DNA from 3 places in the Citrobacter sp. FDAARGOS_156 genome. Region 3 is predicted to be linked to each of the others. Evidence: predicted binding sites of a transcription regulator. Region 3 holds the regulator's gene; each other region holds the start of a gene.

What was found. Region 3 encodes CRP, which controls carbon source genes, mostly activating them, when cyclic AMP is high. Its sites were predicted from a motif close to ATGTGANNNNNNTCACAT; they were not measured.
Region 1: uxuA (mannonate dehydratase) is a predicted target of CRP. The motif match lies at 1,888-1,905, and genes of this name have one in related genera.
Region 2: AL515_RS14980 (arabinose ABC transporter substrate-binding protein) is a predicted target of CRP. The motif match lies at 2,516-2,533, and genes of this name have one in related genera.

The regions. Positions count from the first base shown of each region.
Region 1 covers NZ_CP014030.2:929,215-933,503, reverse strand. Annotated here, with positions in the region: gene AL515_RS04580 (fructuronate reductase) at 1-453, opposite strand, end outside; gene uxuA (mannonate dehydratase) at 533-1,717, opposite strand; gene gntP (gluconate permease GntP) at 1,977-3,320, shown strand; gene AL515_RS04565 (LutC/YkgG family protein) at 3,370-4,065, opposite strand; gene AL515_RS04560 (LutB/LldF family L-lactate oxidation iron-sulfur protein) at 4,058-4,289, opposite strand, start outside.
Region 2 covers NZ_CP014030.2:3,058,436-3,062,724, forward strand. Annotated here, with positions in the region: gene araG (arabinose ABC transporter ATP-binding protein AraG) at 1-1,276, opposite strand, end outside; gene AL515_RS14980 (arabinose ABC transporter substrate-binding protein) at 1,382-2,371, opposite strand; gene AL515_RS14990 (DJ-1/PfpI family protein) at 2,690-3,247, opposite strand; gene AL515_RS14995 (non-heme ferritin-like protein) at 3,794-4,289, shown strand, end outside.
Region 3 covers NZ_CP014030.2:4,573,015-4,577,303, forward strand. Annotated here, with positions in the region: gene AL515_RS22685 (phosphoribulokinase) at 1-747, shown strand, start outside; gene AL515_RS22690 (OsmC family protein) at 846-1,250, opposite strand; gene crp (cAMP-activated global transcriptional regulator CRP) at 1,557-2,189, shown strand; gene AL515_RS22700 (YccS/YhfK family putative transporter) at 2,241-4,289, shown strand, end outside.

The DNA of each region.
Region 1 (4,289 bases), 1.1 Mb from region 3:
GTGTTTAATCAGCGGGTTATTGAGATCTAACTGACCGCTGGCCGCATCGGTGCAGTAGCCTTTTTCGGTGACCGTCAGCGAAACAATTGCCGTCTGCGGGCGCGCCATCGCCTGTAAAATACCGTCACAGCCGTCAAGATCCGGGTGCAGCGCTTCTTTCATTGAGCCGATCACTTTCAGCACGGTGTTGTCCGCGCCTTTTTCCGCCACGGTATACAGCAGTTGCTGCTTGCGCAGATTTTCAATCAGTACGCGGTCGTTACCCGGCATCAGGTTAACTTCACAGATCCCCCAGTCGCTGTCGGTGGTTTCCAGCAAATGATGGGTATACAGCGCCTGATGCGCGCGGTGAAAAGCGCCGCATCCCAGGTGAACAATGCGGGATTGCAGGCGCGAGCGGTCCCATGCAGGGCGCGCAACCGGCAGGTCGCTATTGGCAATTGTCGTTGTCATCGTGAACTCCAGAACCCGTTGAAAGGCCAACGGATGAGAAAAGAAAAAAGCCGGCCAGACTGGTGGCCGGCAACTCACTTTAGCGGCTGAAGAAAGCGCGCTGGATAGCCATCTCAACGCCGCGCACTTCCGCCAGCCCTTTCAGGCGACCAATCGCGGAGTAGCCTGGGTTGGTTTTCTTTTTCAGATCGTCCAGCATCTGGTGGCCATGGTCCGGACGCATGGGGATCAGATCCTCTTTGCCCTCGGCTTTACGGCGTTGTTCTTCTTCAACGATCGCTTTCACCACTTCGTACATGTCGACATCGCCATTCAGATGCGCCGCCTCATGGAAGGTTTTCGGGTTATCTTCACGCAGCGTGGAGCGCAGATGGGTGAAGTAAATGCGTGGGCCAAACTGTTTGATCATGTCGACCAGATCGTTGTCTGCCCGCACGCCGTAGGAGCCGGTGCACATGGTGAAACCGTTCGCCATGCTGTTGACCGTATCGACCATCCACTGCATATCTTCCACGGTGGAAACAATGCGCGGCAGGCCAAGGATCGGGCGCGGCGGATCGTCCGGGTGTACCGCCATGCGTACGCCAGCTTCTTCCGCCACTGGAATAATCGCCTTCAGGAAGACGGCGAAATTCTCACGCAGCGCGGCTTTATCGATATCTTTATAGCGCGCCAGATGTTGGCGGAACTGGTCGAGCGTGTAGCCTTCTTCCGCACCCGGCAGACCGGCGATGATGTTGCGGGTCAGACGCGCCTTATCTTCATCGCTCATGGTGGCGAAGCGTTCATTTGCCTGAGCAATCTCTTCGGCGGTGTAATCCGCTTCCGCGCCCGGACGCTGGAGGATATGCAGCTCAAAAGCGGCAAATTCAATCTGGTCAAAACGCAGCGCTTTGGAGCCATCCGGCAGGACGTATTCCAGGTCGGTACGGGTCCAGTCGAGAACCGGCATGAAGTTGTAGCACACTGTGCGAATGCCGCACTGAGCCAGGTTACGCAGGCTTTGCTGGTAGTTGGCGATCCACTGCAGATAGTTACCGGAACGGGTTTTAATGTCTTCGTGGATCGGTACGCTTTCGACGACCGACCAGACCAGGCCCGCCTGCTCAATAATGGCTTTGCGTTTTAGGATCTCATCAACTGTCCACACTTCCCCGTTCGGGATATGGTGCAAAGCGGTGACAACACCTGTGGCACCCGCCTGACGTACATCCGCTAAGGTGACCGGATCGTTAGGACCATACCAGCGCCATGTCTGTTCCATGTTTTATTCCTCGTTACGTTATGGACTCGACGATATGGCACATAAATTCCTCCTTTTGGTATGACATGTCAACCTGAAGCTCAAAATTGGTTAACCAAATCACAATTCATGCTGATGATACCGCCATTTTACGGCCATGCAGCCCAGTAAGAATGTAAACATGTAACGCAATGTGACATTCATCGCATCAATGGTTAACCAATATATGTAACATCTCAACCAAAATCATAATAGTTCAACCAATAAAGGTAGACGTTATATGCACGTTCTCAATATTCTGTGGGTCGTATTCGGCATCGGTCTGATGCTGGTGCTCAATCTAAGATTCAAAATAAACTCGATGGTCGCCCTGCTGCTGGCGGCGCTCTCGGTCGGTATGCTGGCGGGTATGGATTTAATGGAGCTGCTGCACACCATGAAATCCGGTTTTGGCAGCACGCTGGGTGAACTGGCGATTATCGTGGTATTCGGGGCGGTCATCGGTAAGCTGATGGTTGATTCCGGGGCGGCGCATCAGATTGCCCATACGCTGCTGGCGCGCCTCGGCCTGCGCTACGTGCAGCTGTCGGTGATCATTATTGGTCTGATCTTCGGCCTGGCGATGTTCTATGAAGTGGCATTTATTATGCTGGCGCCGCTGGTGATCGTCATTGCCGCAGAGGCGAAGATCCCGTTCCTCAAGCTGGCGATCCCTGCCGTTGCCGCCGCCACCACCGCTCACTCGCTGTTCCCACCACAGCCGGGCCCGGTGGCGCTGGTTAACGCCTACGGCGCGGACATGGGCATGGTCTACATCTACGGTATTCTGGTGACCATTCCGAGCGTGATCTGCGCCGGGCTTATCCTGCCGAAGTTCCTCGGCAACCTCGATCGCCCAACGCCGTCATTCATGAAGGCCGACGTACCGGTTGACCAGAACAATCTGCCCTCCTTCGGGGTGTCTATTCTGGTACCGCTGATCCCGGCAATCATCATGATCTCCACCACCATCGCCAACATCTGGCTGGTGAAAGGGACGCAGGCGTGGGAAGTGGTCAACTTCTTAGGCTCATCGCCGATTGCGATGTTTATCGCCATGGTTGTCGCCTTCGTGCTGTTTGGTACCGCGCGTGGTCACGACATGCAGTGGGTGATGAACGCCTTTGAAAATGCGGTGAAAAGCATCGCCATGGTGATCCTGATCATCGGCGCGGGCGGCGTACTGAAGCAGACCATTATTGATACTGGCATTGGCGATACCATCGGCATGCTGATGTCGCACGGCAATATCTCTCCGTACATCATGGCGTGGTTGATAACCGTGCTTATTCGTCTGGCAACGGGACAAGGCGTGGTCTCCGCCATGACGGCGGCAGGGATTATCAGCGCCGCCATCCTCGACCCGGCAACCGGTCAATTGGTTGGCGTTGACCCGGCGTTACTGGTGCTGGCAACGGCAGCAGGCTCCAACACCCTGACCCATATCAATGATGCCTCGTTCTGGCTGTTCAAAGGCTACTTTGACCTGTCGGTGAAGGATACGCTGAAAACCTGGGGTCTGCTGGAGCTGGTGAACTCCGTGGTTGGCCTGATTATCGTATTGATCATCAGCATGATTGCATAACGTCGATACCGCTCTGGCCCGCAGCGCCAGAGCGGTTTTCCATCCTGCCTCAACAATCCTCAATAATCAGATACACCGCCTTCACCGGGCCATGCACCCCAACGACCTTAATAAGCTCAATATCCGCCGTCGAACTGGGTCCACTGATGATGTTAATGCACGATGGCATACGCTCGCCGGCCTGCGCCTTCTGATGCAGTTTTTCTGCCAGTTGCGCCACGCGCGGCAGGATAGCGCTTTTGCGCAGCACGAAAATTGAGGATTCCGGCAACAGGCTCAGGGAACGCCCGCGTTCCGGCGCGGAAAACAGCACCACGCCGCCGGACTCGGTCAGGCCATACTCGGCATACACCACGCCCACTTTCGCCTTTTCGGCCTGGGTAATATTTTCGCTGCCACGCGCCGGGTCCCAGACTACGGCGTTACATCCCTGCTGCAGACGTTCAGTGATGCCCAGCGCCGCCAGCCGACCGTCGCCGCTGATGACCACTGGCTGCTGACCCAATTCTTCGCACAGACGGAGCGCCGCGTCTGCGGCCTGGTCTTCGCGAGTCAGCTCACAGCGGGCCAGCATCACTTCACTGGCAAACTGGACAAACGCATCGCAGCGCTGCTGCGGGCTAAGTTCGGTCAGGCGTTCATTGGCATAGTTGTTCACCGGCGCGGCATCCGTTTGCGGCTCAAAACGCAGCGGGCGGCCCAGCGCCTGGGCGATGGTGTCTAAAAATGCGGTACGGTTATCCATTCTTTTTCTCCTGCGCCTGATGTTTCTTAAACCAGCTGCGGAAGCTCTCACCGTCGGCATCAGGAAGATCGCGCGCCTCCATCCAGTCACCAATCGCCCCAACCTTGAGCGGGGTTTTGCCACCGTTGATAAACCAGCTCGCCGCATGTGCGCCCGCCATCATCCCGACTTTCCACAGCCCCGGATGGCTATTGGCGTAGGCGAACATTTTTATCGCCCGCCGC
Region 2 (4,289 bases), 1.5 Mb from region 3:
GCTCATCCAGCAAAATCACTTTCATCTCTTCCGATAACCAACGCCCCAGAATGGCCTTTTGCTGATTACCGCCAGAGAGGTTCATGATCAGTTGCTCTGCACCCGGCGTTTTAATGTTGAGTGAACGGATATGATGGTCAGCATTGGTCTCTTCCCAGCCGTTGTTGATCAGACATCCCCCCGTAACATGTTTACGGCGCGCACTAATATTGATGTTGTTGCGTACCGAATGGACCGGGATGATCCCTTCGGCTTTGCGATCCTCCGGACACAGCATCATGCCTGCTTCAATGGCGTGACTGGGTTTGCGGATATCTATCGCTTGTTCGTCAATAAACACCTGGCCCTGTGTGATACGCGTCCCGCCAAACAGACCTTTCATTAATTCGCTACGTCCGGCACCAACCAGGCCGAACAGTCCGACGATTTCGCCGCTACGCACCGATAAGCTGATCGGAGTGCGCACGCCTGGCGCTTTTACCTCATGCAGACGCAGACGCTCCGCGCCATAAGGTCTGGCTTTCCAGCCATAGATGTCCCCAAGATCACGCCCCACCATCGCCTGTACCAGTGCGTCGTGATCAACCTGCTGCATATCCGTAAACGTTTTGACGTACTGGCCATCCTTAAACACCGTTATGGCATCGCTGAGGGCGAAAATCTCCTCCATGCGGTGCGAAACGTACAGAATGATGCGGCCCTCATTGCGTAGCTCACGAATTACGCGAAACAGATTGTCAATCTCCCTGGCGGAAAGAGAGCTGGTGGGTTCATCAAAAGCGATAATCTTGGCATTACGCGCCAGCGCCTTAGCAATCTCCACCATTTGCCACTGACCGATGGAGAGATACTTCAACGGAATATCAGGATCGATATCCATTCCCAGATGCTTTAACTGCAGCCCCGCCTCGTAGTTCAACAACGAGCGGTTCACAATCCCACCCTTATGCGGAAGCTGGCCTAAATAGATGTTCTCGGCGACGGTCATTTCCGGCACCAGATGCAATTCCTGGTAAATAATGGCGACACCGGCATTCAGCGCAGTGGTTGTGTCCGCAAACGAAACCTCCTGTCCGCGGATCGCTATAGATCCCGTGGTTGGCGCGTAGTTACCGCTGAGAATTTTTAATAATGTTGATTTCCCGGCGCCATTTTCACCCATCAGTGCATGCACCTGACCGGCATAGCAGTCGAAACTAATATCCGTCAGCGCTTTTACGCCAGGGAAGGTTTTGCCGATGCCGCGAAATGAGAGATACGGGGTAGACTGTTGCATAACGTCTCCGTGGATCTAAACGGTTGCCTGATGGCGGCGTAGCCTTATCCGGCCTACGAAGGGCATTATTTGTAGGCCGGATAAGATCGTTTTACGGCAGTTGAGTTATTTGCCGCCTAAGCCTTTTTTCGCCAGTTCTTCTTTGAAGTTGTCGCGAGTAATCAACACCACATCGGTAACTTCAGTAAACACTGGCGGTTCTGCGCCTTTGGTGACCCAGTTGTAGAGCATTTCACTGGATTTATAACCGTGAACGTCCGGGCTAGGCAGCAGTGAACCGTAGAATCCGGTGGCTTCCGCTTTGGAGAGTTCGCTAATTGCATCAACACCGTTAATACCGATACCAATCACGTTTGCAGCTTTAAACCCCTGCCCTTCGGTAGCACGCACGCCACCCAGCACAGTGTTGTCGTTCATACCGACAATCAGCCAGTGTTTAACTTCAGGATGTTGCACCAGCATGGAGTTTGCGGCGTCGAATGCGCCCGGGATATCATTCGATTTGGTTGGGACCTGGTAGATCTGTTTTTCCGGGAAGCCTGCAGCTTTAAGCGCTTCCATCGAACCCGATGTACGACGGCGCGCGGTATCCAGTTCGTTTGCGGTAATCGCCATTACAGCGGAAGATTTCACATCCCAGCCACGTTTCTGCATTTCTTTGTACAGTTCCTGGCCCTGGCGTTCACCAATTTTGGTTGCTGCCATCATCACCAATGGCACAGTATCCATCGGCTTACCTTTCGCATTGGCGAACTGATCGTCAACCGCGATGACTTTCATGTCATAGCCACGCGCCTTTGCCATAATAGCAGGCCCAAGTTTTGGGTCCGGCGTACAAATTACAAATCCTTTTGCCCCGCTTGCCGCCAGGCTGTCGATAGCATTCAGGGTTTTCTCGCCGTCTGGAACGGCAATTTTAATCACCTCAAACCCAAGGTCTTTACCGGCTTTATCAGCAAACTTCCACTCTGTCTGGAACCAGGGCTCTTCCGGTTGTTTGACCAGGAAACCGAGCTTCATGGATTCAGCGATAGCGGATTGTGACATAATGGCAGCCAGGCCAATGGCCGCCAGCGCTTTAGTGAATTTGTGCATGGTTAACTCCAGCTTTAACGTTCTTTTATGTAGGGTAAAATCAAACGATTTTTTGTAATCCGGACGTAAAACAAGGCATTACCTTTTATTGATAAGATCAATGCCAGTGCTGAGAGTATTTTTAGCGGGAAATTGATTCTCCATAAGAGAGCGGCATCACACCCTGGAATTACAGTAGTTGCGTACATAAATTCAGCGGGAAATGACATAAAAAAACTCAATTTTCAGAATAGGGAAAATGAGAAATAGCAGATTAATCCATAACATCAGCCAGTGAATCCTTGTTCCCGAATATCGAAACATCCGGGAGTCCAATGATTACCAGGGGTAATAAATATGGTCAGCGTGATCGCGAACAGGGATATCGTCTTCTAACAGACGCGCAGAAAGCGTAAACGCAAAATCAAAAATATGGCCCAGCCCTTTGCCACTGATAAGATTGCCATCTTCAACAACAGGCGCATCGACATACTCGCCGTCGGTGATGGTTTGCCACAGCTCACCTGAACACACGTAGCGCCGTCCTTTCAGCAACCCATTACCCGCCAGCACCCGCGCGGCTGCCGAACAAACCGGGCAAATCAGTTTTCCTGCATCGTCATGACGAGCGACAAACTGGACGACTGCAGCGCTGGCGGCAAGATTTACGCTACCCTGTGGTCCCCCTGGCAACACGATCGCGTCGTAGAAGGCATCCCGACGGGCCTCCAGCGTACTGTCGGCCACCATCGGCACGTCATGATAGCTCACCACCGCACGAGACTCAGCGCAGGCCAGCGTCTCAACCTCAATTTGCAGGCGACGTAGAATATCAATAGTAACAATAGCTTCAGCCTCTTCAAAACCGGGTGCCAGCAACACCGCCACCTTCTTCATATACAACTCCTCGATTTATCCACCGATATCCAACAACAAATGCCGAATAATTCATTCCGTTAAATTTATTAAAACTGATCTGGCGCAAGAAATTAGGTTGCAGATAATTTCCAGACACATCACTTCACCGGGAAGTTCGCATCAAAACCAGCGGTGATAATCACCAGACGTCATAGAATACCGCGGCCTGAAATTTAATTTTGAGACTTGAAACAGCATTTCACTGTCTTTATTTTACATAAATACATTATAAATCATATGATTACATTCATATTACTTATATACGCAAACGGTATGGCTAAGCATATTGTTATGCCAATATGTAAAAAAACATAAATAGGTGGTTTTAAGGATTTTCTTGATACCAGGCACGCGCTATGCTGATTCACGATCGGAAGCGGATATAATTCGCGATCATCTAAAGGACCGGCGGAACGGATTTATTCTGCTAACAGTATTACTCGTACGTAGATGTGAAGTGCAACGGCAGCCCGTTGTACTGGCGTTGGTGACGTACTTCTCTTTTCTGGAAATAAGGATATTGATATGGCTGCAGTTGGAATTGTGCACAAACTCAACACGCAAATGAACCTTGAGTTTTACGCATCGAATCTCTACCTTCACCTCAGTGAATGGTGCTACGAACACAGCCTGACAGGCACCGCGACGTTTCTGCGCACTCAGGCGCAGGGTAACGTGACGCAAATGATGCGTATGTTTAATTTTATGAAAAACGCAGGGGCTAACCCCATCGTCAAAGCCATCGATGTTCCCGGTGATGACCTAACGTCCCTTGAAGAGCTGTTTCAGAAAACGCTGGAAGATTATCAGCAGCGTTCTCGTACGCTGTCACGTCTGACGGATGAAGCAGAAGCGTTGAACGACGCACCAACCGTTGATTTTCTTCATGATCTGGAAAAAGAACAGCAGCAGGATGGCGTGCTGCTACAAACGATTCTTGATGAAGTTCGTAGCGCTAAACGTGCTGGACTGTGTATGGCGCAAACGGATAAGCATTTGCTAAACGTCGTAAACTACCAAC
Region 3 (4,289 bases):
GACAGTTTTCATCGCTATACCCGTCCGGAAATGGACATGGCGATTCGCAAAGCACGCGATGCCGGGCGGCATATCAGCTATTTCGGCCCCGAAGCTAACGACTTCGGTCTGCTGGAGCAAACCTTCATTGAATACGGCCAGACGGGCAAAGGTCAGTCGCGTAAATATCTGCACACCTACGATGAGGCCGTACCGTGGAATCAGGTTCCGGGGACATTTACGCCCTGGCAGCCGCTGCCTGAACCGACGGATGTCCTGTTCTATGAAGGACTGCACGGTGGCGTTGTCACCCCACAGCAAAACGTGGCCCGGCATGTCGATCTGCTGGTTGGCGTGGTGCCGATCGTAAACCTGGAGTGGATCCAGAAGCTGACCCGCGATACCAGCGAACGCGGGCATTCACGTGAAGCGGTAATGGACTCGGTGGTGCGCTCAATGGACGATTACATCAATTACATCACCCCACAGTTTTCCCGCACGCATATTAACTTCCAACGCGTACCGACCGTCGATACCTCTAATCCCTTTGCCGCCAGGAGCATTCCGTCACTGGATGAAAGCTTTGTCGTGATTCATTTTCGTAATCTGGAAGGCATCGATTATCCCTGGCTACTGGCCATGCTGCAGGGCTCATTCATTTCGCATATCAATACGTTGGTCGTGCCGGGCGGTAAGATGGGTCTGGCGATGGAATTGATTATGCTACCGCTGGTCCAGCGACTGATGGAAGGTAAAAAGATAGAGTGATATGTGGAAAGCGCCGGATGGCGCTTCGCTTATCCGGCCTACGACTCAACATCATCCTGTAGGCCGGATAAGGCAACGCCGCCATCCGGCATCAGCAATTACGCGGCAACGACTTCATAAGAATGGGTAATGTTCACCGCCTTTTCCAGCATCAGAGCTACGGAACAATACTTCTCCGCCGAGAGGTCAACTGCGCGAGACACAGACGCATCTTTCAGGTCGTTACCCGTTACAATGAAATGCAGGTTGATATGGGTGAACAGGCGCGGCGCTTCATCACGACGCTCGGAGGTCAGCTTCACTTCGCAGTTGGTCACATCCTGACGCCCCTTTTGCAGGATCGACACCACATCAATTGCGCTGCAACCGCCCGCAGCCATTAAGACCATTTCCATCGGGCTCGGCGCTTTATCACCAGAGTTACCGTCCATCAAAATTTGGTGGCCTGAGGCGGACTCACCGAGGAAGGTTAACCCCTCAACCCACTTTACACGCGCTTGCATATTTCGTAACTCCAATGTTTCAATTTTCCTGACAGATTACGCGTACATAACAATTCTCGCAATGGAAGGCGACCTGCGTCATGCTGAAGCGAGACACCAGGAGACACACGGCGAAAGCTATGCTAAAACAGTCAGGATGCTACAGTAATACATTGACGTACTGCATGTATGCAGAGGACATCACATTACAGGCCGTCGCACGTATTGACAGCCCCCTTCCCAGGTAGCGGGAAGCACATTTTTGCAAACCCAGAGACAGGTTGTTTTTTGGCTCTGGAGACAGCTTATAACAGAGGATAACCGCGCATGGTGCTTGGCAAACCGCAAACAGACCCGACTCTCGAATGGTTCTTGTCTCATTGCCATATTCATAAGTACCCATCGAAGAGCACGCTGATTCACCAGGGTGAAAAAGCGGAAACGTTGTATTACATCGTTAAAGGCTCAGTGGCAGTGCTGATCAAAGATGAAGAAGGGAAAGAAATGATCCTCTCTTATCTGAATCAGGGCGATTTTATTGGTGAATTAGGCCTCTTCGAAGAAGGCCAGGAACGTAGCGCCTGGGTACGTGCCAAAACCGCATGTGAAGTCGCTGAAATTTCCTACAAAAAATTTCGCCAATTAATCCAGGTCAACCCAGATATTCTGATGCGTCTGTCTTCTCAGATGGCTCGTCGTCTGCAGGTAACGTCTGAAAAAGTAGGCAACCTTGCCTTCCTCGACGTAACTGGTCGTATCGCCCAGACTCTGCTGAATCTGGCGAAACAGCCTGACGCAATGACTCACCCGGACGGCATGCAGATTAAAATTACCCGCCAGGAAATTGGCCAGATCGTTGGCTGTTCCCGTGAAACCGTTGGTCGTATCCTGAAAATGCTGGAAGATCAGAATCTGATCTCCGCGCATGGTAAGACCATCGTCGTCTACGGCACGCGTTAATCCCATCGACATGGCGTGTTACGTAGTAATGCGCCATTTTTGTTTGCTCCGATGTGGCGAAGACTGATTTATCACCCCGAGATCAACTACGCACTACGACAGACGCTGGTGCTATGTTTACCTGTGGCTGTCGGCCTTATCATTGGTCAGCTTCATCTGGGGCTCTTATTCTCCCTCGTCCCTGCCTGCTGCAATATTGCCGGTCTTGATACCCCGCATAAGCGCTTTTTCAAACGCTTAGTGATTGGCGCGTCTTTGTTTGCCGGATGCAGTCTGATCATGCAGTTACTGCTGGCAAAAGATATACCGCTGCCGCTGATCCTCACCGGCCTGACGCTGATTCTTGGTGTAACCGCAGAATTAGGCCCTCTGCATGCGCGACTACTACCTGCCTCGCTTATCGCGGCAATTTTCACGCTCAGCCTGGCCGGGAACATGCCCGTCTGGGAGCCGCTGCTAATCTACGCGCTGGGCACATTGTGGTACGGCCTGTTCAACTGGTTCTGGTTCTGGATGTGGCGCGAGCAGCCGCTGCGTGAATCGCTCAGTTTGTTGTACCGCGAATTAGCCGATTACTGTGAGGCCAAGTACAGCATGCTGACCCAGCATGCCGATCCCGAAAAAGCGCTTCCTCCCCTGCTGGTGCGCCAGCAAAAAGCGGTGGATTTAATTACCCAGTGCTATCAGCAAATGCATATGCTGTCGGCGCATCGCAACAACGATTATAAGCGCCTGCTACGTGCCTTTCAGGAGGCGCTCGATTTACAGGAACATATTTCCGTTAGCCTCCACCAGCCGGAAGAGGTGCAAAAGCTGGTCGAACGTAGCCACGCCGAACAAGTGATTCGCTGGAATGCGCGCACCGTCGCCGAACGCCTTCGCGTACTGGCCGATGATATTTTGTATCACCGTTTGCCGACGCGTTTTTCAATGGATAAACAAATTGGCACGCTGGAGAAAATCGCCAACCAACATCCGGACAATCCGGTGGGTCAATTTTGCTACTGGCACTTCAGCCGTATTGCCCGTGTGCTACGCACCCAGCGACCACTGTATGCCCGGGATTTAATGGCTGACAAGCAGCGTCGGCTGCCGCTGATCCCTGCCCTGAAAAGCTATCTGTCGTTGAAATCCCCGGCGCTGCGTAATGCCGGACGCATCAGCGTCATGTTGAGCATTGCCAGCCTGATGGGCAGCGCCTTACACCTGCCAAAACCCTACTGGATTTTGATGACAATCCTGTTCGTCACGCAAAATGGCTATGGGGCGACCCGGGTACGTATTTTACACCGTTCAGTAGGGACGCTAGTCGGCCTGGTGATCGCCGGCGTCACACTGCACTTTCATATTCAGGAAGGTTACACGCTGGCAGGCATGCTGCTGATAACCCTGGTGAGTTATCTGACCATCCGCAAAAACTACGGCTGGGCTACCGTCGGCTTTACGGTCACCGCGGTATATACCCTGCAACTGCTGACGCTGAACGGGGAACAGTTTATCGTGCCGCGGTTTATCGATACGGTCACTGGCTGCCTGATCGCCTTTGGCGGAATGCTCTGGCTGTGGCCGCAGTGGCAGAGCGGTTTGCTGCGTAAAAACGCCCACGATGCGTTAGAAGCCGATCAGGAGGCTATTCGCCTGATCCTGAGCAACGATCCCCAGGCCACACCGCTGGCGTATCAACGCATGCGGGTCAACCAGGCGCATAACACGCTGTTCAACTCACTTAACCAGGCGATGCAGGAGCCTAGGTTCAACTCGCACTATCTGGCGGACATGAAACTGTGGGTTACGCATAGCCAGTTCATCGTCGAACACATCAACGCAATGACTACGCTGGCAAGGGAACATACGATGCTGACGCCGGATTTGGCGCAGCGGTATCTGGAATCCTGCGAAATTGCGATCCAACGCTGCCAGCAGCGGCTGGAATATGACGGCCCCGGAAGCTCCGGCGATGTGAATATTCTCGAGGCGCCAGAGATGCTGTCCCATGGGCCTTTAAGCACCCTTGAGCAGCACCTACAGCGGATATTGGGGCATCTGAATACCATGCACACCATTTCGTCGGTAGCATGGCGTCAGCGACCGCACCATGGG